DNA from 3 places in the Pseudoalteromonas sp. UG3-2 genome. Region 2 is predicted to be linked to each of the others. Evidence: predicted binding sites of a transcription regulator. Region 2 holds the regulator's gene; each other region holds the start of a gene.
What was found. The regulator sigma-54, encoded in region 2, starts transcription at its own class of promoters, with help from an activator protein. The targets are predictions, from matches to a motif close to GTTGGCACGNNNNTNGNNT.

Region 1: a site for sigma-54 is predicted at 2,731-2,749, ahead of glnA (glutamate--ammonia ligase). Genes of this name have one in related genera too.
Region 3: a site for sigma-54 is predicted at 2,810-2,828, ahead of R3P39_RS03580 (flagellar assembly protein T N-terminal domain-containing protein). Genes of this name have one in related genera too.

What each region holds. Positions count from the first base shown of each region.
Region 1 covers NZ_JAWLJU010000002.1:2,539,999-2,550,054, forward strand. Annotated here, with positions in the region: gene glnL (nitrogen regulation protein NR(II)) at 1-367, opposite strand, end outside; gene R3P39_RS14340 (DUF4124 domain-containing protein) at 497-1,024, opposite strand; gene glnA (glutamate--ammonia ligase) at 1,265-2,671, opposite strand; gene typA (translational GTPase TypA) at 3,194-5,014, shown strand; gene R3P39_RS14355 (CZB domain-containing protein) at 5,076-5,924, opposite strand; gene R3P39_RS14360 (ABC transporter substrate-binding protein) at 5,969-7,060, opposite strand; gene R3P39_RS14365 (GNAT family N-acetyltransferase) at 7,035-9,104, opposite strand; gene uvrD (DNA helicase II) at 9,082-10,056, opposite strand, start outside.
Region 2 covers NZ_JAWLJU010000002.1:1,955,962-1,966,017, reverse strand. Annotated here, with positions in the region: gene pmbA (metalloprotease PmbA) at 1-700, shown strand, start outside; gene mgtE (magnesium transporter) at 744-2,102, opposite strand; gene R3P39_RS11965 (HPr family phosphocarrier protein) at 2,341-2,610, opposite strand; gene rapZ (RNase adapter RapZ) at 2,610-3,476, opposite strand; gene ptsN (PTS IIA-like nitrogen regulatory protein PtsN) at 3,469-3,927, opposite strand; gene hpf (ribosome hibernation promoting factor) at 3,929-4,216, opposite strand; gene R3P39_RS11945 (RNA polymerase factor sigma-54) at 4,246-5,745, opposite strand; gene lptB (LPS export ABC transporter ATP-binding protein) at 5,792-6,517, opposite strand; gene lptA (lipopolysaccharide transport periplasmic protein LptA) at 6,514-7,059, opposite strand; gene lptC (LPS export ABC transporter periplasmic protein LptC) at 7,049-7,603, opposite strand; gene kdsC (3-deoxy-manno-octulosonate-8-phosphatase KdsC) at 7,600-8,151, opposite strand; gene R3P39_RS11920 (KpsF/GutQ family sugar-phosphate isomerase) at 8,151-9,062, opposite strand; gene R3P39_RS11915 (calcium/sodium antiporter) at 9,132-10,056, opposite strand, start outside.
Region 3 covers NZ_JAWLJU010000002.1:56,237-66,292, reverse strand. Annotated here, with positions in the region: gene R3P39_RS03605 (chemotaxis protein CheV) at 1-509, opposite strand, end outside; gene flgA (flagellar basal body P-ring formation chaperone FlgA) at 650-1,357, shown strand; gene flgM (flagellar biosynthesis anti-sigma factor FlgM) at 1,430-1,753, shown strand; gene R3P39_RS03590 (flagella synthesis protein FlgN) at 1,746-2,174, shown strand; gene R3P39_RS03585 (LPP20 family lipoprotein) at 2,199-2,675, opposite strand; gene R3P39_RS03580 (flagellar assembly protein T N-terminal domain-containing protein) at 2,863-4,059, shown strand; tRNA gene R3P39_RS03575 (tRNA-Arg) at 4,064-4,138, opposite strand; gene R3P39_RS03570 (FlgO family outer membrane protein) at 4,360-5,001, opposite strand; gene R3P39_RS03565 (FlgO family outer membrane protein) at 5,012-5,668, opposite strand; gene R3P39_RS03560 (FlgO family outer membrane protein) at 5,680-6,264, opposite strand; gene R3P39_RS03555 (SPOR domain-containing protein) at 6,316-6,921, opposite strand; gene R3P39_RS03550 (hypothetical protein) at 6,893-9,811, opposite strand; gene R3P39_RS03545 (fimbrial biogenesis chaperone) at 9,835-10,056, opposite strand, start outside.

The sequences.
Region 1 (10,056 bases), 580 kb from region 2:
CATAGCGTAGAGCGTCATCCACACGGCGGCATTCCAGTAAAATATAGGCAGCACCAGATAACATTAAACGCCTGGCATGCAGCCCTAAAGTGGCCACTCGATTATCGACAAACACCACGTCTACTCTGTGTTGCTGGCAATCGACGCCATCTTGTAAGACATACTTTGCCAGTCGTTCTAAATCAAACTGATGATGATTAAAAACACTGTCCATGGCCATACCACATAGGCGTTTAGTGCTTAAACCAAGCAGTTCACTGCTGCTGTAATTGGCAAAGCGAATCGTCATGCTGTCGTCCAGCACTAATATGGCCGTTGCCAGGGACTGCCATATTTTATCTAGTTCATTGAGGTTGTTTTGATCCATTTAAGGTCACCGTGCACCAATGTGGTGCAATGAGCATAGCATATTAAACGCAGGATGCGATATGCCAGGCACTTTAATAGCAAAACATTAACCATTAATAAATCGTGCCAACTTGGGGGGAAAGTAACGTTAGTTGTTAATGCTGTTGCGATGTAGGAAAAACGTCACTGGTTCGCTTTGTGCTACCAATTGGCCCTTATTGTTAAAGGCTTTTAACACCAAAGAGTGTTCACCACGGTATAGGTTTCGCAAGGCAAATTGCGTAGTGGTTTGTTTTGGCCCTGTGGCTTTACCATTAACAAATAATTGTACGCTCAAGCCTTGGCTAAAGCGTGGCTCTATCCTGCCTGCAACATGAACGCTGCCGCTATTATCACGAATGGTTTGTTCGTGTTCAGGAGTGGTAATAGTGGCTTGATATTGAATTGGATCGGCTTTGACCTTAGGGGTTAATACTTGCGTGTCTACGCTTGGCATGGTTAGCGTATTGCGGTTGAGGTTCACTTCTTGAGCGCCTTTTTGGGCGATATCGGAATACACCCAATTACCGTTTTTATCCTTCCAACGGTAAACCTTTGGCTCTGCATCGGCGTAACTTGGCCAGCAAATGATTGTGCAAAGCGCACTAAAAACCAAGATGTGATACCACTGACGCACGCGCTTTCTCCCGAAAAAGTGAATACTCATACTTTAGTATATCAAATCAAAAATAGCGAGTTTAATCACGGGCAAAGAGTTCAATGTATTTAGCTAGGTTGTTGGTTATATTAAACAAAAAAGCCCGCAACAGCGGGCTTGAGAACACATATGATTAAGAGTGCCAGAAACACATAACGAGTTCAGGCTCTACATGTGCGGTAAATAGTACCGCACAAAGTAGTGGGTATTACTCAGCGCTTATACGCTGTAGTACATTTCGAACTCAACAGGGTGAGTTGTCATGTTAAGTTTTTCCACTTCCTGAGACTTAAGTGCAATATATGCATCAATTAGGTCGTCAGTGAATACATCGCCTTGCGTTAAGAACTCGCGATCGGCGTCCAGTGATGCCAATGCTTCGTCAAGCGACGCTGCCACGGTTGGGATTTCAGCGGCTTCTTCTGCTGGTAGGTCGTATAGATCCTTATCCATAGCATCGCCAGGGTGAATTTTGTTTTTGATACCGTCCAGGCCTGCCATTAGCATTGCTGAGAACGCTAGGTAAGGGTTTGCTGTTGGGTCAGGGAAACGAACTTCGATACGGCGCGCCTTTTCCGATGGTACCACTGGAATACGGATTGATGCTGAGCGGTTACGAGCAGAGTATGCCAACATAACGGGTGCTTCAAAGCCAGGTACCAAACGCTTGTAAGAGTTAGTTGAAGCATTAGCAAAAGCATTGATTGCTTTAGCGTGCTTAATAATACCACCGATGTAGTACAGTGCTTCTTCAGAAAGACCGCCGTACTTGTCGCCAGCAAAGATATTTTTGCCATCTTTACCTAGTGATTGGTGACAGTGCATGCCTGAGCCGTTATCGCCAACAACTGGTTTTGGCATGAACGTAGCCGTTTTGCCGTACAGGTGCGCCATGTTATGGATAACGTACTTCATCTCTTGGATTTCGTCCGCTTTTAACACCATAGTATTGAAGCGTGTGGCAATTTCGTTCTGGCCAGCAGTAGCTACTTCGTGGTGGTGTGCTTCAACAACTTGACCCATTTCTTCCAGCACTAGGCAGGTTGCACTGCGCCAGTCTTGCGATGAGTCAACTGGAGCAACTGGGAAGTAACCGCCTTTAACACCTGGACGGTGACCGGTGTTGCCGCCTTCATAATCTTTGTCTGAGTTCCAGCAAGCTTCCTCTGAATCGATGCTGTACATCGAACCTGACATGTCTGTTTTATATTTTACGTCATCAAATAGGAAGAATTCTGGCTCTGGGCCGAATAGTACGGTGTCTGCAATACCTGTTGAGCGCATGTACTGTTCAGCGCGCTTTGCTACTGAACGAGGATCACGTTCGTAGCCTTGGTGAGTGCTAGGCTCAACCACGTCACAACGAACAATAAGAGTGGTTTCTTCTGCGAATGGGTCTAGTTTTGCACTTTCTGCATCTGGCATAAGCACCATGTCTGACTCATTAATGCCTTTCCAACCAGAAATCGATGAGCCATCAAACATTTTACCGTCTTCGAAGAAGTCTTCATCGGCTTGGTGATGAGGGATTGATACGTGTTGTTCTTTGCCTTTTGTATCTGTGAAACGTAAGTCGACAAATTTAACTTCGTTTTCTTTAATAAAATCTAAAACCGACTGTGACATGTGTCCTCCGACTCGTTGGGTTATTTTTTTGCTGCAATGTACTGCAATTGCTCACTATTAAGCGCAATTCATGCCAATTTTATAAGTGCATGAATTTACTTGTTTTTAATATTGTTACTAAGCTTAAAACGAAAGTTTTGCACTATATTGGTGCGTATTTGTTTCATTGTGGTGCGTAAAATTGGTGCAATGCCTTTCCTTGTCCATGATGTTGCTTTATCAGCAAAAATGCTTTGATTTAAATCTATACGACGAACGAAGGTTTATCAAAGTGAGTGACTACTTTTTACCACGCTATAGTGTAAAAGTTATTTTCCCGCTATTTTTATGGCTAACTTGCTGAGTGGGTAGGATAAAATGATGACTTCGGCCTAGAACAGGGAAAAATTCTTTGGATAAACTTTCATCTGTCACATTAATAGGGGATAATACGCGACCTTTAATTCTCAATCGGTATCCTCAACGCGCAATTTTGCGCGGATCGGCTAGGATCACTGAGGACCAACTTCACTGAGTAATAATATGAGCATCGAAAAGTTAAGAAATATTGCGATCATCGCGCACGTCGACCACGGTAAAACAACGCTAGTAGATAAGCTACTTGAACAGTCAGGTACTCTACAGCAGCGCGGTGGTAACGAAGAGCGAGTGATGGACTCCAACGATCTAGAAAAAGAGCGTGGTATTACCATCCTGGCTAAAAACACGGCTATCACTTGGAATGACTACCGTATCAACATCGTGGATACTCCAGGACACGCCGACTTCGGTGGTGAGGTAGAACGTGTACTTTCGATGGCTGACTCAGTATTACTGCTTGTGGATGCCCAAGAAGGCCCTATGCCACAAACGCGCTTTGTAACGCAAAAAGCATTCGCGCAAGGCCTTAAGCCAATCGTGGTAATTAACAAGATTGATAAGCCAGGTGCACGCCCTGACTGGGTAATGGATCAGGTATTCGACTTGTTTGATAACCTTGGCGCCACAGACGAACAGTTAGACTTTAAAGTGATTTACGCATCGGCTATTAACGGCTGGGCAACGCTTGATTTAGATGACGCTTCAGACAACATGGAGCCTATGTTCCAAGCAATCGTTGATGATGTTGAGGCACCTAATGCTGATCCATCAGGCCCATTCCAAATGCAAATCACCCAGCTAGACTACAACTCATACGTTGGCGTTATTGGCGTAGGTCGCGTAAAGCGCGGCTCTGTAAAGCCAAACCAACAAGTGACGGTTGTAGGTGCTGATGGCACTACACGTAATGGTAAAGTAGGCCAAGTACTTGGTTACATGGGCCTTGATCGTAATGAAGTGGACGAAGCCGGTGCTGGCGACATTATCGCGATTACAGGTCTTGGTGAGCTTAAGATCTCAGATACAATCTGTTGCCCTAACAACGTTGAAGCGCTTCCAGCTCTTTCTGTTGATGAGCCAACGGTAACCATGACTTTCTCGGTTAACACGTCACCGTTCTCAGGCCAAGAAGGTAAATACGTTACATCACGTAATATCCTAGAGCGCCTAGAAGATGAGCTTGTCCACAACGTCGCGCTCCGTGTTGAAGAAACTGATAACCCAGACAGTTTCCGTGTTTCTGGTCGTGGTGAGCTTCACTTAGGTATTTTGATCGAAAACATGCGTCGTGAAGGCTATGAGTTAGCGGTTTCGCGTCCAGAAGTAATCCTACGCGAAGTGGACGGTCAAATTGAAGAACCATACGAGACCGTTACTATTGACTGTGAAGAAGAGCACCAAGGTTCTATTATGGAGCAACTAGGTCACCGTAAAGCGGAAATGACCGACATGTCTCCTGACGGTAAAGGCCGTATTCGTATGGACTTCATGATGCCGGCACGTGGTTTAATTGGTTTCCAAACTGAGTTTATGACACTGACTTCAGGCTCTGGCTTGATGTACCACACGTTCTCACACTACGGACCGCATAAAGGTGGCAACATTGGTCAGCGTAAAAACGGTGTATTGATTGCAAATGCTCAGGGTAAAGCACTGACCAACGCACTATTTAACCTGCAAGAACGTGGACGCTTATTTATTGGTCACGGTGTTGAGGTGTATGAAGGCATGGTTATCGGTATTCATAGCCGTGATAACGACCTGACAGTAAACGCCCTAAAAGGTAAGCAATTAACCAACGTTCGTGCCTCAGGTACGGATGAAGCGCAAAGCTTAGTGCCGCCAGTAAAGATGTCACTAGAGCAAGCACTTGAGTTTATCGATGACGACGAGCTTGTCGAAGTAACACCGGAAAATATCCGTATTCGTAAAAAGCTACTGACAGAAAGCGAGCGTAAGCGCGCTAGCCGTCAAGCTAAGTAAGCTAGATTAACATCGAAAAACGCCGCAATTGCGGCGTTTTTTTATGGCAAAATGACGGGGTCTAAAAAAGACCGTACTCCGCGGTTTCTTCGGGCTCGTAATTTTGTAGGTGCTCGGGGCGGAAAATCGCGCTTGGGTCTATCAGCAAACTGTGCTTTTCACCTAATTTGACTAGGCCTTTCATGAGCTTTTTAGTTTGCGGATCCACTTCAAAGCCAATGCTAGTGAGCTCGTGCAAAGGCTTTATATCGCTCTCTTCGCAGTGCACATTATCCTCTACCTTATCCACTAGTAAGCCAATATATGGGCTTTGTCCATCTTGCGTTGTAAACACAATAATGGGTTTGTGATCGAGCATAATTTGTTCGCGGGTCGACTCAAATAGACGCATGAGCTTATAAAAAGTGGTGCTGCGTTCTTTTTCTAGTTGTTCAATGGCGGCTTGCTTGTTGCCTTTAGCTGACATGGTCAGCAGTTTATCAGCCATGGCATGGAGTTTATTATGCGGCTCTTCAAAACGATGTAGCAGTGCTTTTAAGTCTTCGTTGTCGGTTTTAAAGCTATAATACCATTGCCCAAATGCGCATTGAGTTGGATCTTTTGCTTTATTAAAAGGGGTATCATTGACAATACTTTGTTCCAACGCCGCAAGCCAGTCGCGATGATCTTGTTCGCGCTCTTGTAGCATAGTAACCAGTGCCTGATTGGTTTCGTAAGAAGAGCACTTGTTGAGAATGATCCCCAAGTCAAAAATGGGCGTTGGCACCCCCATGTAGTCTTTTACTCCTAAGAAGCTGGGGTTGTCATTGGGTAAGTCAGTGAGATTGTCGTCGTAGCGCTCGGTTAGAAGAATATCGAGGATTTGCAGTGATATTGTTTTTTTCCCAACGCAAAAGTTTATTAAATCCATCTTTGCCTCGCTTGCCAAAATTATTCTCTAAGCATAGAACATTATTAGAAAAAGGAGCGATAAACCGGTAATTTCTTTTGCCCTGGAGCGAGCATAAATACCTCGCGTATGATTTTATTGGTTACCAGTGTTTGTTCCAGCGCATTGAGTAAACAAGGGGCCTGAATAGGGCTATCACATGCCTGAACCGCTAAGGTTAACATCTGAGCATTAAGGAAGCCCTCGAACGTTTGCTCATTGACCAACATATTGGCTTGGCTGGCTTGTTGACGAAACTGCTTACAAAGGCTTGCTTGACACGACTCTGGATCTGGAACTACCTCAGTGACCAGTACATCTACGGCACCATTGAGCCTGGCGTAGAGCTCATTCGACGCGGCAAAAGAAACCGTAGCAAAATAAGGGTGGAAGTTATCTTGTTGAGCTTGGTTAATAAATTTAGCTAACGGTTCGTATGTTCCCACCATGGCAATGGCATCGACCCCTTGCTCTTTAGCTTTACTTAGTGCTTGCGCGATATCTCCGGTATTGCGCCGAAAGCGAGTGATCACCACAGGTGTCTGCCCTCTGCGCTTAAGCGCTCTGGTTAAGCTTTGCTCGACCGTGAGGCCAAACTCATCCGCTTGAATAAGAAAACCAATTCGTTTCAGTCGTTGCTCATCCATCAGATAGCGAATGATTTCCTGCGCCTCGAGATCATAGCTGGCCCGTAAGTTAAATACCGAGAATGTCTTAGGCTGTTGTAAAAAGTCAGCGCCAGTGTAGGGCATCAGTAAGGGCACTTTTGAGTGCTCTAGTATTGCTTTAATGGCAAAAGATGTGGGGGTGCCCATAACCCCAAATAAAGCATCAACTTGATGCTGATAGATTAGAGTGCGGGCATTGATAACGGTTTTACTCGGCTCATAACCATCATCAAGGGTGATGAGTTCAACCGCTATTTGCTCTGGACTTTTGGTTTTATTGTAATGATTAAAATGCAGTTCAGCCCCAGCTTTGAGCTGACGTCCTATTTCCTGAGCTGGACCGGAAAGTGCCGTTGACATACCAAGCTTTATTGTACCTTCTGCCGCCGCGAGGCAAGACAGCCCTACAGCAAAAACAAGCAGACTAACTTTTATCAACCGTGTGCGCATACACTTCCCTAAGTGCTTCTCTCAGCGCTTTTATTAACGCTTTCTTACCTGTTAAGCCCAGCTCTGTGATCACGTGCTGAGATGATTGTTGCTGTAATACTAGTCGAATAATCAGAGCTTTGGAAATAAGGCTTAGGAATTTAATCACTTGCGGTGTAGACAAAAGCTGCTGCCACAGCACAGGTGCGATTTGTTGCTCATTGCTTTGCTGGTTATCGACTAAATAGTAAAGCAAAGTTTGCTGCTCTAACGTCGTTTCGCTACAAGGGAAAGAACACAGCATGGCTGCTACCACATCACTATCAAGGTGTTTATATTGGCCCTGTAGTTGATAATAAAAGCTTGCTTTAAACTGTGTTCTGATGGCCGACATTGGCTGAGGCTCATGCAGTACTATCATGGCATACTCACCGCTGGCCTTGTCCTTTTTATAGCCCAGTTTTACCGGGGTAAAGCCAGCCTTTTGCCAAAAATTAACCAGGGCAGTGGTACAGCCAAAGCTGCTACCTATGTAGGCGCTTTCTGTGGCTAATTGCTGCTGAAGGTATTTGAGCAATGCCGTACCGATACCACGCCCTTGGCATTCCGGCTGTACTGCAATTCTCACTATGCGGGCACCACGTTGTTGTACAAAGCGTATATCGCCACTACTGGTTGCTAGTTGCTGGGCCATAAGGTGACCGGCGGGGCGTCGCTGCCCTGTCATAATACTTTGGCAAAGAGTCTCAGACAGACCACCTTCAATAATTACCAAGCTGACCGCCACTAAGTGTTGCTGATTAAATGCAGCGTAAAGGCGCAAATCTGGTGCGTCTAATAGCTGGCGTAAGTCGTCGACACTGGTCTGATAATGTGCCAACACCAACAGTGAAAAAACCTGTTGTAACAGGGCTTCATTAGTGGCTAATTGCGCCTGTGACAGAACCTGATAACTGAGGTCACCTTGGCAACACACTGGGGTTGTTTTGCATTCTAAAGCGAACAGCTTGGTGATGTGTTGCTCCAAAGGATCGTTATGGTTATAGCGGATGGGCAGATGCAAATTATATTCTGCAAAATGGGGAAACTGAGCGGCTAAAAACCGTTTAAACCGCAATGTGTAGCCACGGCCGTTGCCCTCGTATCCGATCAGAGTGCTGGCAAAAACACAGCGATGGCCTAACTGGCTAATGGCCATCAATGTTGGTACTGGCAGCGCTGCCGCCTCATCAACCAGTATAATACAGTTAGGGTCAAGGTTATGGTGTTGCTGCAGTAACACATCGGGTGGCATATAACTTAGGTTAGCAAGTTGCTTTTGTTGCACCGCATAGGGAATACCAAGCTCCTGTGCCAGCATGCTAAAGCAGCTTTTGAGGGCGTGAAAGTGACGACTACATAGAATAAATGACTGTTGTGGTAGTTGGGCTGCTAATAGCCCTAATAAGGCACTTTTGCCACGGCCGCGGTCAGCACTTAAGAGGATGGGGGCAGTGTTGGTGCTTAGGCGCTGTTGTATTTCCTTTAGTACTTGCTGCTGTGCGGCGATACCACATTGACTTGGGGGAGCGCTGTAGTGGTTGGGTAAGTGCCAGCCATGTTGCTGGCTTAGCTGCCATGGGGGCTGTTGTTGCCACAAAGTTTGCCAGCGGCGCAAAAAGTGACTCTGTGTCAGCTGTTGCTCAGCCGAACACCAGCGGGTAATGGCCGGGTCGAGCCAGTGGCTTAAGCTTTCGAGTTCGGGCAAGAGTAACACCAGCATACCGCCAGCTTTAACTGTGCCAGAGGCTGCTGCCAGCTTATTTGGGTGAATACCGCTAAAACCATCATAAATGACTAAGCTGAACTCTTGGCCGAGAATTTGGTGAAGATGCTCTGGCCACTGGGCTTGATTAAAAGAGGCGGTGGTGCTGAGGGTTAAAGTGTCAGCAAAGGAGGCAAATAAGTCTGAGCTTTGTTGATAACACCAAGCTTGTTCGCCGCAGATTAGCAACAGTTGCCGATGACGAGCATCGGCAAGTTGCTGCATTAGCTGCTCGAGGTTAGATGGACTGCAATCTGGCATAGGCCGTTACTAGCCACTTAGTGCCGACATCATCAAAGTTAACCTGAATACGCGATTGCGCGCCACTGCCTTCATAGTTAAGCACGGTGCCGGCACCAAACTTGGCATGGAGGACGCGTTGACCCAGGTTAAAACCGCTGTCTTCAAACGCAGCATGACTAATGGATGGGCTGAAGCGGCCATTATTAGCAGGGCGTGAAACTTGCGTTTTGATTCTGATCTCTTCCATGCAGTCTTCAGGAATTTCTCGTAAAAAGCGCGATGGGCTATGGTGCTTTTCTTGGCCATAAAGACGGCGGCTTTCGGCGTGACTGATGTACAGTTTGTCCATGGCGCGCGTCATACCCACGTAGCAAAGTCGGCGCTCTTCTTCTAAGCGACCAGATTCTTCATTACTCTGCTGAGATGGAAACATGCCTTCTTCTACGCCCACCATAAACACTAATGGGAACTCTAATCCTTTGGCCGAGTGCAGGGTCATCATTTGTACCGCATCTTCATGCTCATCAGCTTGACCTTCTCCGGCTTCCAGCGAGGTGTAGGCTAAGAATCCTTGCAGTGGAGAAGTAAAGTCCTCATCGACGGGCAGCTCGTACTGACCACAGGCACTGATCAACTCTTCCAAGTTTTCTACTCTGGCGCGGCCTTTTTCACCCTTTTCCGCTTGATACATCGCCATCAACCCGGACAGCTCAATGGTTTTTTGTGCTTGCTCAGCAAGTTCCAGCTCGGCTATGGTATCGTCTAAGTGTTCAATTAATTCAATAAATTTGCTGACTGCGGTAGCGGCACGACCGGCTAAATGCTTTTGCGCCACCACGGCCTTAGCAGCGTCCCATAAAGGAATGGACTCATTGCGGGCGCAGTCGCGAATATGGCTAAGGGTTTTATCGCCAATGCCACGGGTTGGGGTGTTGATCACTCGCTCAAACGCGGCATCATCATTGCGGTT
Region 2 (10,056 bases):
GGCCCACGATGTTGGCTTGGAAGCTGCCACTGCAACACTGGCAAAGCTTGGGAGCCGTAAAGTATCAACGGCAAAAGTGCCGGTGGTATTTCGTGCCGACATCGCCAATAGCTTGTTTGGCCACCTTGTTGCCGGTATTGGCGGTGGGGCGCTTTATCGTAAATCGAGCTTTTTACTCGACACACTCGGTGAGCAAATCTTTAACCCTTGTGTCAACATTGCAGAAAAGCCTCACTTAATGCGTGGCTTAGCGTCTAGCCCCTTTGATAGCGAAGGAGTCAAGACGGTGGACCGCGATATTATCACCGATGGTGTGTTAAATACTTACCTGTTGGCAAGCTATGCAGCACGACGCTTAGGAATGGAAGCGACGGGGCACGCCGGGGGTATTCATAACTGGTTGGTCAAGCCAACTCACGATGATCTCACTAGCCTGCTCGCTAATATGGGCACTGGGTTGTTGGTAACCGAGCTTATGGGGCAAGGTGTTAATACGGTGACGGGTGACTACTCTCGTGGCGCGGCAGGGTTTTGGGTGGAGAATGGCGAAATCCAATACCCCGTTAGCGAAATCACCATTGCCGGAAACCTAAAAGACATGTTTATGGGTATTGAGGGCATTGGCGGTGATATTGAGCAGCGCGGCGCGGTGCAAACCGGCTCGGTGCTGGTTAATAATATGCAGGTTGGTGGAGAGTAACACGGCCCACGATGCTGGCATGTGCCAGCATCGTGCTAATACCCTAAACCAGCAGCCAGGTTGCGGTACCTAAGAAAGCAAAAATACCCACTATATCGGTGACTGTGGTGAGCACCACACTGCCGGCCAATGCTGGGTCGATGTTCATTCTCTTTAAAATGATGGGAATACTGGCGCCGGCAATACCTGCCGCCACCAGGTTCATAAACATTGCAAAGGCAATCACACCGCCGAGTTTAAAGTCCCACTGCCAGATAGCAATCACCCCAGCGATGAGCACAGACCAAAGCACGCCATTGAGCGCCCCAATGGCCAGCTCTTTGCCGAGTAAAAATCGTTGGTTGGTTTGGTTAATGTGGCCAAGGGCGATACCCCGTATCACCAAGGTGAGCGTTTGGCTACCAGCCACACCACCCATGCTGGGCACAATGCCATTTAATACCGCAAGAATGGGCAGAATATCTAACGTGCCTTCAAAGAAACTGGCAACAAAGGCCGCCAGTAACGCCGTTAAAAGATTAATGCCAAGCCAAATAGAGCGGCGCTGGCTACTTTTCATCACCGGTGCAAAGGTATCTTCTTCATCCTCAAGGCCGGCCATGCTTAGTAAACTGTGCTCAGCGTCCTCACGAATAACATCAACGACGTCATCGATGGTGACTCGGCCTAGCAAATGCGCGTTATCGTCCACCACAGGCGCTGAGATCCAGTTGTGACGCTCAAACAGTTGTGCCACTTCTGATTCATCCATCGAGATAGGGATGGTTTCTTTGTCTTCATCCATCAAGTCACGCACCAAGCTCTCAGGTGAGCTGGTTAATAATAAATTGATGGTTAACGCCCCTAAAAAGCAGTTGTCTTTGTCGACCACATAGAGCTCATCGGTGCCATCGGGTAACTCACCTTTTAAGCGCAAGTAACGAAATACCACTTCCAAGGTGACGTCGGGGCGAATGGTGACGGTATCGGTGCTCATTAAAGCACCGGCAGAATGCTCTTTGTACGATAAGGCTTGGGTGGCGCGATCGCGGTCTTGGCTATCCATGGCGCCAATCACGTCTTGATAAACGGTATCAGGCAGGCTTCTTAATACGTCGCCGAGATCGTCGTCATCCATGTCCTCGGTAGCCGCTGCGATGAGCTCCGGTTCCATCTGCGCGATGATCCCCAAACGCACGTCCTCGGACAGTTCTTCAAGGACATCCCCTTGAATATCTGGGTCGACCAATTGCCAGAGCATGGCACGGACTTTATGCGGTGAAGACTCGAGTAAAAGAGCAGTATCACACGGCGCGGTTTCAGCTAATACCCGCCGAACTTGAACAAACTGTCCACTGTTTAAGGCTTTTGTCACCTTTTGCAGTTGTTCCAGTGTGTAGTCTTGCTCAAATACTTCAGGCATAGGCATCCTTTTGCGTGTTAATACTGAATACTATGGTTGTTGGTTTTATATTTTACCCTAGCTATTTTGTTGTTTTATTGCAGAGAAGCAACCTTACATGCAGCGCCAGGAGGGCAATACAGTGTAACCCACTTTACAAAAAACTACCAAGTAGAGTAAAGAAAAGCGCCACCGGATCAGCTATGACGACAGGATGTGAAGGTGGACAGTAAAGATGAGTTATCCAAACAGCTTGGTATTACTCATCTTCGTGGAATTTATTTTCAATCAAGGCGCCAATTTCAGCCAGCGCTTTATCAGCGTCAGGGCCTTCGCACACCACCTTAACCTCTTTACCTTGGCTGCTCTCAAGCAATAACAGTGCTAGCACGCTATCAGCGGCGGCTGACTTATCGCCTTGATAAAGCGTGACCGAGGCATCAAATTGCGTCGCTAGTTGCGCCAGCACCGACGCGGCTCTGGCATGCAAGCCGAGTTTGTTTTTGATTAAAAAGGTCCCTTGTTGCATCAGCCTTCCTGCTCACGGTGGCGTATTTTGACGTTACTGTGAGTTTTGGCAAAGCGTTCGCCAATGGTTTGCGCCAGATAAACAGAGCGGTGCTGACCGCCAGTACAGCCAATGGCTATGGTTAAATAACTGCGGTTATTACGCTCTAAGTGTGGCAGCCAAGTTTGCACAAAAGTTTGAATTTGCCAAGTAAACTTCTGCACTATGCTGTGGCTAGCAAGGTAGTCAATCACCGGCTGATCTAAGCCCGTTAATGGTTTTAGCTCTGGCTCCCAATGGGGGTTGGGCAAAAAGCGGGCATCAAACACGTAGTCGGCTTGCTTAGGGATACCATGCTTAAAACCAAATGACTCAAAGGTGATGATCAGTTGTTTGTCTTTTTTACCTAAAATCTTCTCGCGGATCTCTTCTGCTAGCTGGTGGACACTGAGGCTGGTAGTGTCGAGTAAAAAGTCAGCTCGGGTGATCAAGACATCCAATAGCTCGCGCTCTTTCTTTATTGCTAAATCGAGTGGCAAGTTATGCAGCGATAGTGGGTGTAAACGTCGGGTTTCGGAAAAGCGCTTTATAAGGGTCTGATCGTCACTATCTAAATAAAATAGAGCGGGCTTAGCAAATCCAGGAAGATACTCAAGTATGTCGTTAAATTCGTCTTGTTCTTTGGGTAGGTTTCTAACGTCGATGCTGACAGCGATTTTATTGTAATTATCCGATACGCTGCGCACCAAAGAAGGCAGCAGGTTGACTGGGATGTTATCAACGCAGTAATAGCCTAAGTCCTCTAACACGCGTAAAGCCACTGATTTTCCAGAACCAGAGCGGCCACTAATAATGATTAACTCTAATCCCTTGTCTTCATCACTCATTATCGTCTCCTTGGATAACCGCGTAAAGCTCTTGATCGGTCTTGGCGTGCCGTAGCTGTTTACAAAACGATTTGTCTTGCAGTTTTTCAGCTATAGCAGCTAAAGTTTTTAAATGTTCTTCATTATTGCCCTCAGGGACAATAAACGCGACAAAAATGTCCACGGGTTGTTTATCGATTGCTTCAAAGGAGATCGGCTGCTTACTGACCAGTACCATCGCTAGGATCTCTTCAATACCTTGAACCCGACCATGAGGTATGGCTATGCCTTTACCAATCCCAGTACTGCCGAGTTTTTCCCGTGTCATTAAGGCATCGAGAATGACGTGTTTACCGACATCAGGCAGTTGCTTGTGGGCCAACTCGCTGATGTACTCGAGGATCCTTTTTTTGCTATTAAAAAGGACCGCAGCTTTGCTACAGTCCTTGTTCACTAATGTGCATAATTTCATTTTAGTGTCGAGTGAGCTTCTCTTTGTGTTTGATAACTTGACGGTCTAGCTTATCAATGAGCTTATCAATCGCCGCATACATGTCTTGATGCTCGGTTGATGCAAACAGCTCACCGCCGTTGACGTGTAATGTTGCCTCTGCCTTTTGTACCAGCTTTTCAACATCAAGGATCACGTGAACGTTATTTATATGATCAAAATGCCTCTCTAGCTTCGCAAACTTGTTGGTGACATAGTCTCGTAATGAGTCTGTGATTTCTACATGGCGACCAGTTAGATTTAGTTGCATAAGCATTTTCCTTCTTGGTTTTTTACGTCTTAAATCAAGCTTTTGCGTTGATTTGACGGTGGAATGGCTAGGGATTCACGATATTTTGCAATCGTACGTCTCGCTACCTTAATTCCTTGCTCAGCTAAAATATCTGCAATTTTGCTATCGCTTAATGGCTTAGCGGTATTTTCTGCAGCTATTAGCTTCTTGATGAGCGCTCTAATCGCGGTAGATGAGCACTCACCGCCGTTTTCGGTACTTACATGGCTAGAGAAGAAATACTTTAACTCAAAGATACCACGAGGCGTATGCATATACTTCTGGGTGGTGACACGAGAAATTGTAGACTCATGCATATCAACCATCTCAGCGACATCATTAAGTACCATAGGGCGCATTGCCTCAGGGCCATGTTCAAAGAATGCCTGTTGTTGTTGGACAATGCAATTGGTTACTTTTAATAAAGTATCATTACGGCTTTCTAAGCTTTTAATAAACCACTTAGCTTCTTGTAAGTGGGAGCGAATAAATTGGCTATCAGCACTAGAGCGAGCGGTTCTAGACATGGCCGCATAATGGTCATTAACGCGGATTTTCGGCATAGCATCTGGGTTGAGTTCAACTACCCAGCGACCTTTTACTTTTTTTACCGAGACATCAGGAATGACGTACTCAGGCTCTTCACGAATAATGCTGGCGGCCGGTTTGGGGTTGAGGCTATGAATAAGAGTCATCACCTCTTTCAACTCAGCTTCTTTGAGCCGGGTTTTTTTCGCTAAAGTACGGTAATCTCGGCTCGCCAACAGATCGATGTGCTCGGTAAGGATCATTTTGGTTTCTGCCAGCCAAGGCGTCTCTGGTGCAAATTGGTTAAGCTGAATACACAAACACTCTTGCAAGCTACGCGCGGCAACACCGACAGGGTCAAACAGCTGCACACGCTTGAGTACGGCTTCCACCTCGTCTAATTCTATCGGTTCCTCTGCTTCTGCGTCATTAATGCTGTCGAGAATGTCTTCACAGCTTAGGGTAAGTAATCCTGAGACATCTACCGCCTCAATGATAGCAATAGCAATGGCTCTATCCGTGGGACTAAAAGGAGTGAGCTCTAATTGCCACATCAAATAGTCATGCAGCGACTCAGACGTTTCTCCTTGATAAACATTATCATCATCAGGAAGAGGTGCAGAGCTGGCAACAGGGGCTGCACTCATATACTCATCCCAAGTGACGTCCATGGCTAAGTCATCGCTGACCGTGTCTTTACTCATGGCGGTATCAGAATCGAGCTCATAATCACTGACAGGCGCTTCTTCCTGAGATGCTTGACCTTCGTCTGCAGCGGATTTTTCTTGGTTGTTTTGCTCCAAGCTTTCGGTATCAGCGTTTTCACCTTCTTCCACTTCTAGCAACGGATTGCTATCCAGTGCTTCTTGGATTTCCTGTTGCAAATCCAACGTACTGAGCTGCAGCAAGCGAATCGCCTGTTGCAGTTGTGGAGTCATTGTAAGTTGCTGCCCCATGCGCAGCTGTAATGATTGCCTCATGTATCTTTAACAATCCCTTTTAACAGTTATTATTACTACGTCTTAACTATAGCTTGAATTGTTCGCCTAGGTAGACATCTCTTACGGTTTGATCGGCTAAAACGTGTTCTGGCGTACCTGATGCGATTAATTCCCCATGTGAAACAATATAAGCTTTTTCACATACATCAAGGGTTTCCCTGACATTATGATCCGTAATTAGCACGCCAATGCCACGATTTTTTAAGTGTTCAATAATGGTCTTTATATCTAACACCGAAATGGGATCAACACCAGCAAAAGGTTCATCAAGGAGAATAAATTTCGGGTTGGCCGCCAGTGCTCGGGCGATCTCTACTCGACGTCGTTCACCACCAGACAATGCCATTCCCTGTGAGTCGCGAATATGCTGGATATTAAACTCATCTAATAGTTCATTGAGTTCGGTTTCGCGTTGGGCCTTGGTTAAGTCCTTACGGGTCTCTAAAATGGCCATTAAGTTTTGGTATACGGAAAGCTTACGAAAAATCGAGGACTCTTGGGGTAAATAGCCGATCCCCATTCGGGCACGGCTGTGCATTGGCAATAACGTGATGTCTTCATCATTGATGCTAATTTCACCTTTGTCGCTAGGCACTAAGCCTACGATCATATAAAACGTGGTGGTTTTGCCAGCGCCATTAGGCCCTAATAAACCGACAATGCTGCCAGCTTCAACGCTTAACTCAACATTTTTGACCACCTGTCGGCCTTTGTAGCTTTTGGCAAGCCCCGTTGCTGTTAATACGCTCATGGATTGTTACCTTGCGATGGTTCTTTTTCTTTTTTGTTTTCATCGCCCTCATTAACCGGCACTAATACCGTTCTGACCCTGGAGTCTTGTTGTCCTGAACGTTCTGCGCTGATCAGTTGTTGTTCAATATCATAGGTGATGACCTGAGCATTAATTTTTTGTCCTGCTTGGCTAATTTCGGCGTCACCGGAAATGACTAGCGTCAGTGCTGCGACGTCGTAACGAATTTCATTGGCTTTAGCCTCTAATAAACTACCATCCGCTTGCTTTTCACTAAAAATAGCTGGGCTTCCGGTGGCAACCAATAATTGTTTGTTGGTGCCAAGCTCTGCGCGACGATGGACCTCTAGGCGGTCGGCTTGGATTTTTCTGTCACCATGGATAATCACCACGTTTTGCTCAAAAATACCAATGTTGCTCTGTAGCTGGGCTTGCTGTCTGCCGGAATCAATGATGACTTCATTTTGCTCCGCGGCGAGCGCGCTGGTAGCGGCAGCTAATAAGCCTAAAAAAACGAGTTTGTTCATTACTTTACTGGTCATAATAAATTGTCTTAGTGTGATTGATGAGTTCGATCACTTGGTTGTGTAAATCCGCATGCAGGCCTTTTCCGGTGATCTTAACACTAGGACCTGTAATAATGACTGGATGTTCCGACTTCATCAATTTTTGCTTAATATCGACTCTGACATTATCGGCGTTAATATCGCTTATCATGGCGTTTGGCACTAAGTTTTGTGCTAGTACCTGGCCCTCTAAAATCAGGGTGTTGTTTTCATATAACGTGGCTTCAAGGGCGCTAATGCGCCAATTTTGCTCGCCGTTGTACAAAGTGAAAATGGGTTTCTCAAAATGGCTAAAACCAAGGTCTTGATAGAGTTCCATCTTATCTGCCGTGACTTGGTAGTTGAGCAAGCCATTTTCACTGTAGGTGGTTTGTTGTAATGCGGTGGCGACATAGTCAGGTTTAGCCAGCGGCTCATCTCCTTGGCTTTTGCGGCTAGTATCTTGGTTGAACATGGGAGACCACATCCACACCATGATGGCTGCGAAAACAATAAGTAAGATGACACGAAGTACGGTCATGCACTGACACCTTTGGTGGTTAGGCTATGACCTTGGCTTAACATCAATAAGTCGGTGAGCTCTCGCACTGCGCCAAAGCCCCCTGGCTGCAAGGTAATGTAATCTGAAATCTGTTTAATCACCGGGTGAGCATCGTTGACCGCTACAGCAAAACCCACTTGCGCCATTACTGGCAAATCTGGGCCGTCATCGCCTATGTAGGCAATGTCACTGTCGCTTAGATTGAGTGTGTTTTTCAGTGCTTGATAGGCTTGCAACTTGTCCTCTTGGCCTTGATAAATGTGCTTTACATTCAAGCTAGTCATACGCTGCTGAACAATTTGTGAATGGCGACCGGTAATAACGGCCACTTCAACGCCACTGTCAATGAGCGCTTTGACGCCAAATCCATCTTTGGTATTAAACGCTTTTAGTTCTTCGCCATTATTGCCTAAGTATATGCGACCATCGGAAAAAACACCGTCAATGTCGCAAATAAGTAATTTAATTTTGCTGGCTTGCTGCCAAGCGGACTCAGATATGGGCTGATATAAATCTTTAAACTGCATTATAACACTCCTGCTCGCAGCAAATCTTGAGTATTCAAAGCACCAATCGGGCTGTTGTTATCATCCACCACAATTAAGCCATTGATGCGCTTTTTTTCCATAATATTAAGCACTTCAGCTGCCAACATATTGGCTTTCCCGGTGGTGCATTTGGCCGTCATTACTTGGGTGATGGGGGTGCTATGAATATCGATTTTTTGCTCGATAATACGACGCAAGTCACCATCGGTAAAAATCCCTTTAAGGCATTTGTGGTCATCGATAATGGCGGTCATACCTAAGCCTTTAGCTGACATTTCAAATAAGGCCTCTTTCACTGTACTGAGCTCATGGACCATAGGGATAGTATCCCCGCTGTGCATCACATCATTGAGTGTCAGTAGTAAGCGTTTGCCAAGGCTGCCACCAGGGTGAGAAAGGGCAAAGTCATCCGCGGTGAAGCCTCGTGCTTCGAGTAAAGCGACCGCCATGGCATCGCCCATCACTAAGGTCGCTGTGGTGCTGGCCGTGGGCGCTAATCCTAGTGGGCACGCCTCTTTAGACACTTTAACACAGACATGCACCGTGGCATTTTTCGCCATCGTTGATTCTGGGTTTCCGGTCATGGCAATGACCGGGGCGCCAAGGCGTTTGATCACCGGTAGAATTGACACCACCTCTTGGGTTTCCCCTGAGTTGGAAATCATGACAATGACGTCATCCGCAGTGATCATGCCTAAATCGCCGTGACTGGCCTCTCCTGGGTGCACGAAAAACGCTGGGCTGCCAGTGCTGGCTAGGGTCGCGGCTATCTTGTTACCAATATGGCCCGATTTTCCCATACCAACGACAATAATTCGACCCTGACAATTAAACATGAGTTCACAGGCTGCAGCAAACTCTGAGTCGACAAAACGCTGCACTTCTTCGATTGCAGCGAGCTCGGTTGCAAAAACGTGCTTGGCAGAAGCAATGAAATGATGTGTTGACACAGCCAGTTCCTAAATAATGTAATAAATGTACGCCGTAAATCCAGCTAGCAAGCAGCCACCTTCAATACGGTTGATGCGACGTTTGCCAGTGATGCTCAGGCTCATAAGCAATAACAACAGTGTGGCACCAAGCATGATATAAATATCTCGCGACGCTATATTTAAATCTAAATTAGCGGGGTTGATAATGCCAGCAATGGATAAAACAGCGAGGATATTAAAAATATTGGAGCCAATGATGTTGCCCAGGGCTAAGTCATCTTCATTTTTCAGCACCCCAGCAATACAGGCTGCTAATTCCGGCAAACTGGTACCAATGGCAATGATGGTCAGTCCAATTAATAGATCGCTCATGCCAAAGTATTTGGCAATATCCACCGCAGCACCGACTAAATAATCGGCACTAATTGGTAATAGCACCATGCCGACAACGAGCCAAAAAACGGCTTTTTGGGTGGGGATATTATCGGGCACTTCGTCGCAAGCTTCGCTGACTAAGGGGTCATCACTTTGGCCGCCACTGTTTTTGGTGACGATAATTAGCGCCACAATAAAGGTGATAAAGCCCACTAACAAGACCACCCCTTCGCTGAAGCTAAAGGCGTTATCACTGACGATGTACCAAGCACCTAGGGAAACCAGAATTAATAGCGGCATTTCTCGGCGTAAAATACCGGAGCCGACAGATAATGGCCTCAGTAGAGCGGTGATCCCCAGCACCAATAAAATATTGGCAATATTAGAGCCAATGGCGTTGCCTACCGCGGTGTCGGTTTTGTCTGCGAGAGCAGCTTGTGCAGCCACCATCATTTCTGGTGCAGAAGAGCCCATGGCAACAATGGTTAACCCTACGATTAAGGTTGGCACGCCAAAGTTACGTGCTAACGCTGCGGCTCCGAATACAAAACGATCGGCACTCCAAACTAAGGCGATA
Region 3 (10,056 bases), 1.9 Mb from region 2:
TCAGAGACAATTCCTGCACTGACCTCAGTGTCTATAGGACAAATTTCGTTTAAGATCTTTTCTACGTCAAGGATCTCGACTAATTCATCTTCAATTTCTGTTACTGCGGTTAGGTAAGAATAACGACCAGCCCCCGATGGTGGCGGCATTATTTTCTCCCAGTTCATATTGACAATACGCTCGACAGCACTCACTAGAAACCCTTGAACTGAGCGGTTATATTCGGCGATGACAATAAAACAATTGCGAATATCTTGGATAGGAGGCCCACCTACCGCCAGCGACATATCAATCACAGAAATAGTTTGACCACGAATGTGAGCCACACCACGGATTAGCGGATTAGACTTTGGCATGCTGGTCAGGGCAGGACATTGCAGCACTTCTCTGACCTTAAAGACATTAATACCGAAGCGTTGTCGACCTTGAAGCCGAAAAAGTAATAGCTCGAGTCGGTTTTGCCCAACCAGCTGGGTACGTTGGTTCACCGAATCTAAAACACCTGCCATTTCAATCTCCTACTGAATAAACCGCTAATCGGAACGATCTTTGCTTCGACTCTGATATGGTTAAACACCCTTGATTAGGTGCAGTTATTAAAGCAGAATCTTTATACCTTGTTTCACCCCATAAGCATAGTCGAAACATCATGAGTTTGTTAAAAAAAACCTATTACAATCAATTTTTTTGTTTGTTCGCTTATTTTATAGGCATAGGCTATGCCCATTGTCAGCAATATGACAACAACATGTTGGAGCAAGCTGCCATTGATTTTATTACTCCTCAAATCGAACAAAACCCTGATAGCAAGCTCTCGGTTACCACCATACCGCTGGATGACCGCATCCCGACCCGAGAGTGTCAACAGCCATTAGAGCGCGCTACGGCCATGACTCCCCCTTTTAATACTCAGGTTACCGTACAATTACGCTGCAACGATTTAGTCAGCTGGACGCAATACGTCCATGTCCGGATCGACCGCCTATTCCCAGTATTAGTTAGTGCCAACATGCTCGAAAAAGGCAGTATCATTACGGCTGAAGACATCAAAAAAGAGTATCAACCCAAACGTTTTCGTCGAGTTTCATATATAGAAGAAGCAAAGCTCATTATTGGCAGCCGCAGTAAACGCAACATTCGTGAGGGGCAAGCCTTCACCCAGCGTCATATTTGTATGGTATGCAAAGGTGATGGCGTGACTATTTTTGCCAAATCCGGAGGTTTGGTCATAAAAACAGCCGGTGAAGCACTGCAAGACGGCAATAAAGGGGATTTAGTTCGGGTAAAAAATGCTCGCTCTGGCAAGACCTTACGTGCTAGAGTTATCGATGTAGAAACTGTTGAGGTGAATTTATAAAAAATTTGCTAAAGTAATGCTTACGCAAGCCGATAAAGTGGCTGAGAGTATAATAGTATTGGGTCTACAATCATGGTTAATCAAGTTAACGGTCAAAATCAATCTACATCCGTTGCTAACAATGTTAAGCAACAAAAAGCCGAGTTACAACGTAACGAAGCCAATGCCACCAATAATAAAGCACCTGCAGTACCTAAAGCGGCTGCGGATTCAGTGAGCCTAACACCACAGGCACAACAGTTGAAGTCTGTAAATGATAAGGCGCAACAGTCTTCCGGTTTTGACGATAAAAAAGTCGCAGAGCTGAAAAAAGCCATTGCCGAAGGCAAGTACCAGATTGATGCCGATAAACTGGCAAAAAACATAGCAGCATTTGAGTTCGAGATTTATGGATGATACGGTTCGGCTTTGCCACCACAAACTATCGCAACAAATTAGTGCACTTGAAGCTTTGACCCAGCTTCTAGTGGACGAGCTTGAGGCACTCGCCTCTCGCCGCGGTGATAGCTTAAAAGATATCGCTCGGGAAAAACTCTCACACATCACAAAACTACAACAACTCGACAAAGAACTCGCTCAAGTCGATGTTGAACTGTTCAAAAACGAAGAACTAACGCCCCTAGTAGATCAAGTTAAATCCCTGCTAAATGATTGTAAGCGCAAAAATGAAGTTAACGCCAAAGCGGCTCACCATGCCAATGTTAGCACCAGAGAGCTGAAAGAAATCTTGATAGGTGTGCCTGCGTCAGTGACTTATGGTGAAGACGGCAGCGTGAAAAGCAGTGATAATAAGCTAGTTAAGAACTTGAAAGCCTAAACTAGGCTTTCAATGTGTTAGCTGTTATTTGATGCTGTAGCGGATCTTTTTTATTTTCTTTGGCTTAGTTTGCGCTATATAAAGGTCGTACACTCTTTTCATATCCAGCTCTAATTCCGTGGCATAGGTATCACCGACTGAGTAGCTTTTGAGCACTTTCGCGCCTCTGATAAGGCCATTAACTTGACTCTTTAAGCCATCATTTTGCGCAATGGCCCCTTTTACCGTGGTTGTTGCAGTCAGCTTCTGTCCATACAGTTGCTCCGCTAATTCACGATACGCTTCAAGCTTAGAAACCTTGATTGCCATCAACTGTTTCTCGCCATCCGTCGCTCCCGGTTGTGCACTTAACGGCGCATAACCCACGGCTTTGAGTACCGGATAGCTATCAGGTTTTATTGTTTCGTACTCGATGTGTTTGTCTGCAATACTGGCACAGCCGTTAAGCCAGGCGAATGTGGTGACCAAAAGCAGTACGTAACGTGATTTAAATACCCTCATCCTAACCATCTCCACTACAATCAATAAATACAATACCAGTCCGCATTACGCCTTGTTCGCCTCGAGTAGGCCACTTGTTAAGCGAACTGGTATAAGAGTTCACTTAGTTGATATATGCACGAATCCTGCCAAAATTTGGCACAGGTATTGCTGATATTAAGGTAGTTAATGAATTAGGTTGCTCAAAATGAACAAGCATATTGTACTAAGCTTATCACTCATCAGTTTATCTTACGCCAGTGGCGCTAGCGCGGAGTGGTTTGAAGTAACAGGTATTGCTGACATCAAAAGTGGTGATCAGCAAAAAGCCAAACGTAAGGCTGTCAACGATGCCATTACCCAGGCTCTGTTATTTTCTGGCGCCAATGTCAGCAGTGTACAAACCGTCACCGATGGTGTGCTGACTCAGGATGAATTAAAGATACGCTCCAACGCCCAAGTGCAAAGCGCCAATGTGGTGTCGGAGTCACGGGTAGGTGATAGCTGGCACGTCACCTTACACATTGATATTATGCCACAGGATCAGCAGTGCCCTATCAGCGCCTACAATAAACAAATCGCCATCACCCAAAGTCAATTAAAGAACAAACACCAAGCAACCTTGGGTCAAATCTTTGACATACACAAGGTGGTGAGTAAAAAGCTCTATCAAACCATGAATAGCCAAAGCACCAGCTTAGAGCCAGTGCCCTACTTCGCACAAACCATCAATGTTGAACGCTTTTTTAGCCAGCGTTTTGATTATAACGAACGTTTAATTGAAACCGTTACCGCCAATACCAATAGCCAATATGTCTTGCTTTCCCAGATCAGCGATATTTCCAGTGTGGATAAGCTTAACAGTGACTTTGCATTTTGGCAGAGCGATAAGTTTTTGCGTAGCTTTAAAATCGACTTTGCCCTTTTTGATGCCTTATCGCACGAACGTGTGTGGCAAAAGCAATACGCCACACAAGGCGTTTGGCCATTTAAAAAGACCAAGCTAATAGACGTGTACAGCGAACGTTTCTGGCGCACAGATTATGCCGACGAAATCCAGTTAACACTCGAACAAGTCACCATAGACTTAAATGCCGCCGTGGCTTGCTTGGCAACGAACGGTAAAATTCTGCACGTTGACGGCGATCAAGTGATTATTAACCTTGGCCGTATGCATGGACTGGAAAATGGCCAAGTACTGAATATCGCGCACAGCAGCCCAGTTACCAACGCACGCGGCAAGCAGTACATGCGCCAAATCAAGACCATTAATAAGGTTCGAGTTACACAAGTTAACGCCCAAAATGCAGTGGCGGTGAACATAAGTAAACGCCCACTCAACAACGTACAAATAAACGACTTAGTAGAAATTCAGGTAGAGCAAGAGGAGGATTTTGCTCTTTGAAGAATGGCGTCCCCAGTAGGAATCGAACCTACATCGAAGCCTTAGGAGGGCCTAGTTTTATCCATTAAACTATGGGGACATCCACTTAGCAGCTTTATAACGTTCCGTATTGATACTTGCGCCATTTGCGGGAGCCACTGTTACACTCAAGTTTCTTACCGCAAACAGTCAATTCATTTAAGGAATCGTTATTAGCTTCTAGTATACTGATTACTATCACTTTTTGAAGCTTTTCTTTAGGGAATGGTGAGCTTTTTGTCAGTCCAAAAGGGAACTAAAGCTCACTCAGCGCGGTTAGGGTTATCTCGATGCCGTTGCTTGGCCATCTAAGATAAAGTAGGGAATAGTCACCGCCGTAGTCGCTACCACGAGGTTGCTATCAAACTCCAACAGTCGAGCATTCACTTCGACTCCGCGAGCGCGGTAAATCATGGTACCTGTTAGTACATGGCTTGGTGCTTGAGCTACCTTTAGGCGGCTGGCTTTACGAGAAAAATTCAGGTCGCCACTGGGCGTCACCTCAATTTTTCCTAACGCTTTAAAATCCAGTGCTTGGTAGCCCAACTTTTGCATTTGATGCATTAACGACTCTGCCAGCTGGTTCCCCAACTGATTGGTTTGTCGTAATGACTCATTAAAGTTTACAAAGCTGGCAACCGCAATCGCTTCTGGCTGCTGTCCTAATATAGTATCAGATAGCTCTAGCGCAATTTGGCTGGCATAATTTGCCACCTGCTTACGATGGCGATAGCTTACGAACCCCATGTCCTGGGTCATTGCCGACTGCTCATCCAATGCTTGCTGTTCTTGTGCGGCCATCATGGCGTACAAGGCATCAATATCAGATTGCTCTTTGCTGTCTCCTTGCTGAGCTTGCTGTTCGGTCATTTCACAGCCACCTAACAGAGCTAACGTGGTGGCGAACAGAACTGCGTTTTTCATGTCTCTGCTCCTAATTCGCTTGCTCAAGCAAAATACCGTCATAGGCCGCACCATCTTCTAAGGCGTTTACGATATTCTGTGGTAAAAAGCCTTGCGCGGTACCGACCACGCTCTTACTGCGCAGACCAACTATACGGGCGTTTACCATTACACCACCTTGATGGTTAACCAAGGTACCACCTAAGACATATAAAAATGGGTGGTCGTCTGATAACTCAAGGAAGTCTCGACTAAATACGAAATCCCCTTCTGGGGTCACTCGGATGTAATCCGTGGTTTTGAAATCCACAACTGGAATACCAAAGGTATGCAATTCGTGAATAAAACTCTCTGCTAATTGATTGCCCAATAACGACGCTTGATTAAAATCTTTATCCAAAAAAACAAAACTGGTAACGGCAATGGGCGTTTTTTCATTCACGTGTTTTATGTTGGCCACCATGTCTTGCATAATGCTTTGGACATAATGGGTAACGTTTTTGCCCGCCATTTGCTGACTAATCGAAAACTGTTTCATTCCGCTGGGGTTGCTTTGAAACATGGAATCCTTTGCAAAGCCATTTCTCGACTGCTGTTCAGGCGCCCCCTCTACAGCGAAAAAGCTCCCTTGGGCACAACCGACCATCAATGTAAGCGGTAAAATGACACTAACTAAATTTTTAAACATTGCCTGCTCCACTAATATTGGCTTCGGATCAACTGGCCATCACGGTGAGTGACATTTTGCGTCCCCCACATGACCGACTTTGGAATGCTGACTGCTGCTGCAGAAACGGCTTTATTGTGTAAGGTACCAACTAGTCTGGCATTAACCAGATAGGCATCTTGAGTTTCTACAATCGTCCCTACTACTACCAAGTCAATTTTCTGGCGTTGAACCACGTTAGCTAACTCTCTTGTTAGCATGTTATCGGCAGCATCTTGTAAAGATAAAGACTCAGACAGACGATATTCCACAACATCGGCTCCCATTTGAGTGAGGTGAGTAATTAATGACTCTTGCAGTGCCACACTCAACCCTGCCCCTTGCCCTGTTGTCACTTGCTGCAATGCGTCCGCTTTGAAAAAGCTCGTCACGGCAACCGTGGAGTTGGGTTTATATGGCCTCACATGCTGTCCCAGTGATTGCGCCAGCTGCGCACCATAACTCTCAATATTAGGAAGGGTGTTTGCATCTACTGTGTTATTGCTGGTTGAGGTCGTGCTGGTGTTGCTACACGCAACCATAAATAAGACTGTAAACCAAATTAGAAATTTCATCATACCAAGCCTATTGTTACCTTGGCTTGATCCAATGCAAAAGTCACACCATAGTTATAGCTTATGGCTGGTATAGTGGCTAACTAGGCAATTTAATCCAATATTTTTCAACTTTTGACAACCTTTAAATGCCGCTGCTTTATCTTGAAATGCACCGAGTTTCAGCCGGTAATAATCCGTATTTTTGATTCTTACCTGCTCAATGTTAACTTCACTATGCTGAAACTGTGCGGGAAGTTTCTTTTTTAGCTTTTTATAAGTGTGCTTTGCTTTTGTATAGTTAGTCGTAGAAGCCAGTTGAATTGCAAACTCAGGTTTTAACGTTTGTGTTCCCTGGCCCGGTTTAGTGTTTTGCCCATTATTATCTATCACCTTACTACTACCGTCTTGTGCTAGAACTAGGGTTTCAGTAAGTTGCTCAGCAATAATATCTAAGTCTTGCTGAACCTCTTCAAAGCGCGCGACTTGTTGCTTGACCTCTTTAAGTTGTGCCACCTCTTTTTGTAATTCCGCAACCTGAGAATTCAACAGAGCTAATTGTTTTTTTATTTCTAGGGGCTTAAGCTGGGCTTTTTCTGCCGTTGCTTCACAGCCAACTAATCCAATCGTCACCATGGCAATAGCAAGCCTACTAACTCGTTTCATTGTTATCCTTTCCATAAATAGTGAGTGATTCTAGATTGCACACAACATTGAATGGTGCCAATGCTTGGCAAACCTTTGCCGCTCGGCCTTGTTTTGCATGTGCAAGAATAAGTAAGTATTCATTTTCATCATGCTTTTTCGCGTATTTAAATCCAGAGGCTAAGATGTTGGGGTAACGCTGTGCTAAAATCGCAGCATAAACTTTGAGGATCCGCATTGTTTTAAAGCGGCCAGCTATTGCGTACTCCTGCTCATACTTTTGCAATGCTTTTAGCTCATGATTGACATCTAACAGCACATCCCCTTTGGCACTTAACTCTACTTGGATTTCCTCAACGCTTGCCAGCCCAAGTTTTTCTGTGTCTGAAACAGCCACTTTGTATGTGCCAGGCTTTAAGCCTAAGAAATAATAAAAGCCATCATATGCGGTTTTCGTTTTTGCTACTTCATTTCCTTGACTGTCATAAAGACTGACATTGGTAAAGCTCAGCTCTTTACGTTTACCTCCCGCAGAAGACTCAACGATCCCCTCTACTTCAGATGAGTTTACAAATGGAACTTCTGCGTACTCTACGTAGCCGGGGCGAGGAGTAAAAGAAAAGCCTTCAGAAGCTGGCACCAAAAAGGGTTCTGGAATACTGTCTGGCTCAACCACAATGTCCGTTTTTTTATAATTGACCATAGAAGGGAGCAAAGCGATGCCGCTTGCGTCGGTTTTGGCTCTGGCATAATTTTGTCGAGCCTTGACCACAACCCCTTTCAGCGGCTTTTCACCTTGATCTTGATAGCCGTTATTGTTGTCATCTATGAAAGCTTTTACCATCAGCGAACCAGCTCTAGTTAAGCGTTTAGAGGTAATAAAAACATCACTGAGACTTTGTGATGTGCCAATGCTCAATTGACTGGATAGGCTGATATTCCACTCATCGTTACTGTCATGTTTAACGTCACTAAAAAGCCTAAAATCATCGTGGTTCCAACTGAGCCCCATTTTGTTGTAACGATATGGTTGCTGATAATTACTAAAGTGAGTGAAACTGATATCGACATCATCAGTGAGCTGTTTACTAATTTCAGCCTGCAAAGAGCTGAACTCAGCCTTAGGCTGCATTTCATAGCGAGCAGTAAAACGGCTATATATTCCAAAAAGCCTTCTTTGCCAGCGGAAGTAGCCACCTACATCAGAGTTATTACCATCGATTTGCTGCCAAGTGAGCTGATTACTAAATCGCCCCCATTGATTTCCTAAACTCACGAGCGATTGCAAGCTCTGGCGATCCGCCTGTTGTTCATTTTGCAAAGCATTATATTCAAAACGATAAGCAATTTTAGGCATATTAGCCAGTGAAACCCCTCCTAGCACTCTTAGATTAATACGGTTAGAGTTATCACTTTCTTCTCTGTCACGCCTTGTTTCATATCTTGAGCTGATTTGTTGACCCCAAAGCTTACTTCTCATGTTGAATGCCAGATAATCTTCCTGTTCGCCGTGGTTTAAGTCGACATCTAACAACACACTCTTATTCACATTGGCGCTCAATCCTGCAGTCAGCGCCTTCTCATTGTTAAGAGTATTTTTACCCTTGATGTGCTGATAGCCTGCATATACCGCAAAGTCTTCTGTAAAACCATAATCATAGCGCCCATTTAGCTGCCAACTAGCACCTTGCGAGGAATACAGTTCATCACCAACTACTGACTTTCCTACTTCAGTAACAGATACCTCATAGAACCCTTGGCCTTTTCTTATCGCATTTTTTTGCGCGTAGTAAGTTTTTGTCTCTTTGACAACCTGACCTTGACCTCCGTACATGACCAGCTCAAAAACATTCTCTCCATATAATAGATCAATGTTTTCAAACTCATACCGCCCTACTTCAATGTTGTTTTGTTGCGCGATTAACAAGCCATTACGATATAACTCGACATCCCAGCCCACTTGTACGGGGCCTGAAATCAATATCCGTTGCTGATTACTGGGGCGGGTAAGCGGTTTGTCGGTGATCCTGACACCACGGCCTTGCTGTGCAAATACATTGGCACCGACTTGTGTAGCTTGAACGTCTCCTAATGAAACCTGTGTGACGGTGCCAAAAGGTAACTTTTTACCATCCGGATAGGCTTGATCTAAGGTGATTTTGGTGTGCTCAAGTAGCGCTTCTTTGCGGCCAGAAAGAAAGTAACTAGCTTGCCAGTTAAGTACATCTTGAGTACCCAGAACAGAATAGGAAACATCATTATCATGGTTGTCAGCTGAAACACGAAGCTGAGCATCTAATACCGGACGGCCTAACGTTTTATATGGACTCGGCTTCCAGGGCAAAGTTGCTTCTGACTGTCGTTGTGAGTTAATCACTTCTCTTGCTTGACGTTGTTGTTGCTTTTCTATAGCTAAGGGAGTTTTGCTTACAACATTAACCGATAGGTCTTGTGTATTACTCAGTAGTCGCACATCAAATAAGGTGTTCACCAAGACATCAGAGATATACGCTTCATCACCTTTTATTTGCAATTCATCTGAAGTAAGTGTGGCTTCTATGCCTTTCACCTCAACAGTTTTTGTTGCTAGATCAAGTGAGAAGGTATTTTCAGGCTTAAAAAACCAACCCTCATAGCGATGTTCTGCTTGCTGATGAATAGCAAACCCCAGCGCTGAAAATAAGCTTTTGAGCTCTACTTTAACGCCTCTTTCAGCACTTAAGGCTATTATTTCGCCAAGATACAAACGATCCTTATATGCGGATAGAAATAACTCTGTTCCCACTCTGATCCGCTGTTGTTGAGGACCAGAATGGCGCATTTGCAGTTTTTCTTTTACTCTTTGAATACGCTGCAAGAGCTCTTGCAGCGACGGTTGTGATGTTGCTTCACTTGGCATGGCACAGAGCAATATGATCAGCGCCAAAATAATAGTTCGTTTCGCGTCCACTATTTAGATAGTTTTACCGTGTCATTTATAAAAGTCTGACCTTGATACTCTTCATCGCCGAGGTATTTGATGGTCAGCGTACCAGGAGGTTCTATCGCAAGGTGTTTAGGAATATCCAAAGCCACAGCTCGCTGATTAAGTTCTGGGTACACTGAAAACTTACTCAACGTACTGACAAGTTGTGCTGTAACAGACCCATCAGCTTGCCAAAACGCTTCTAA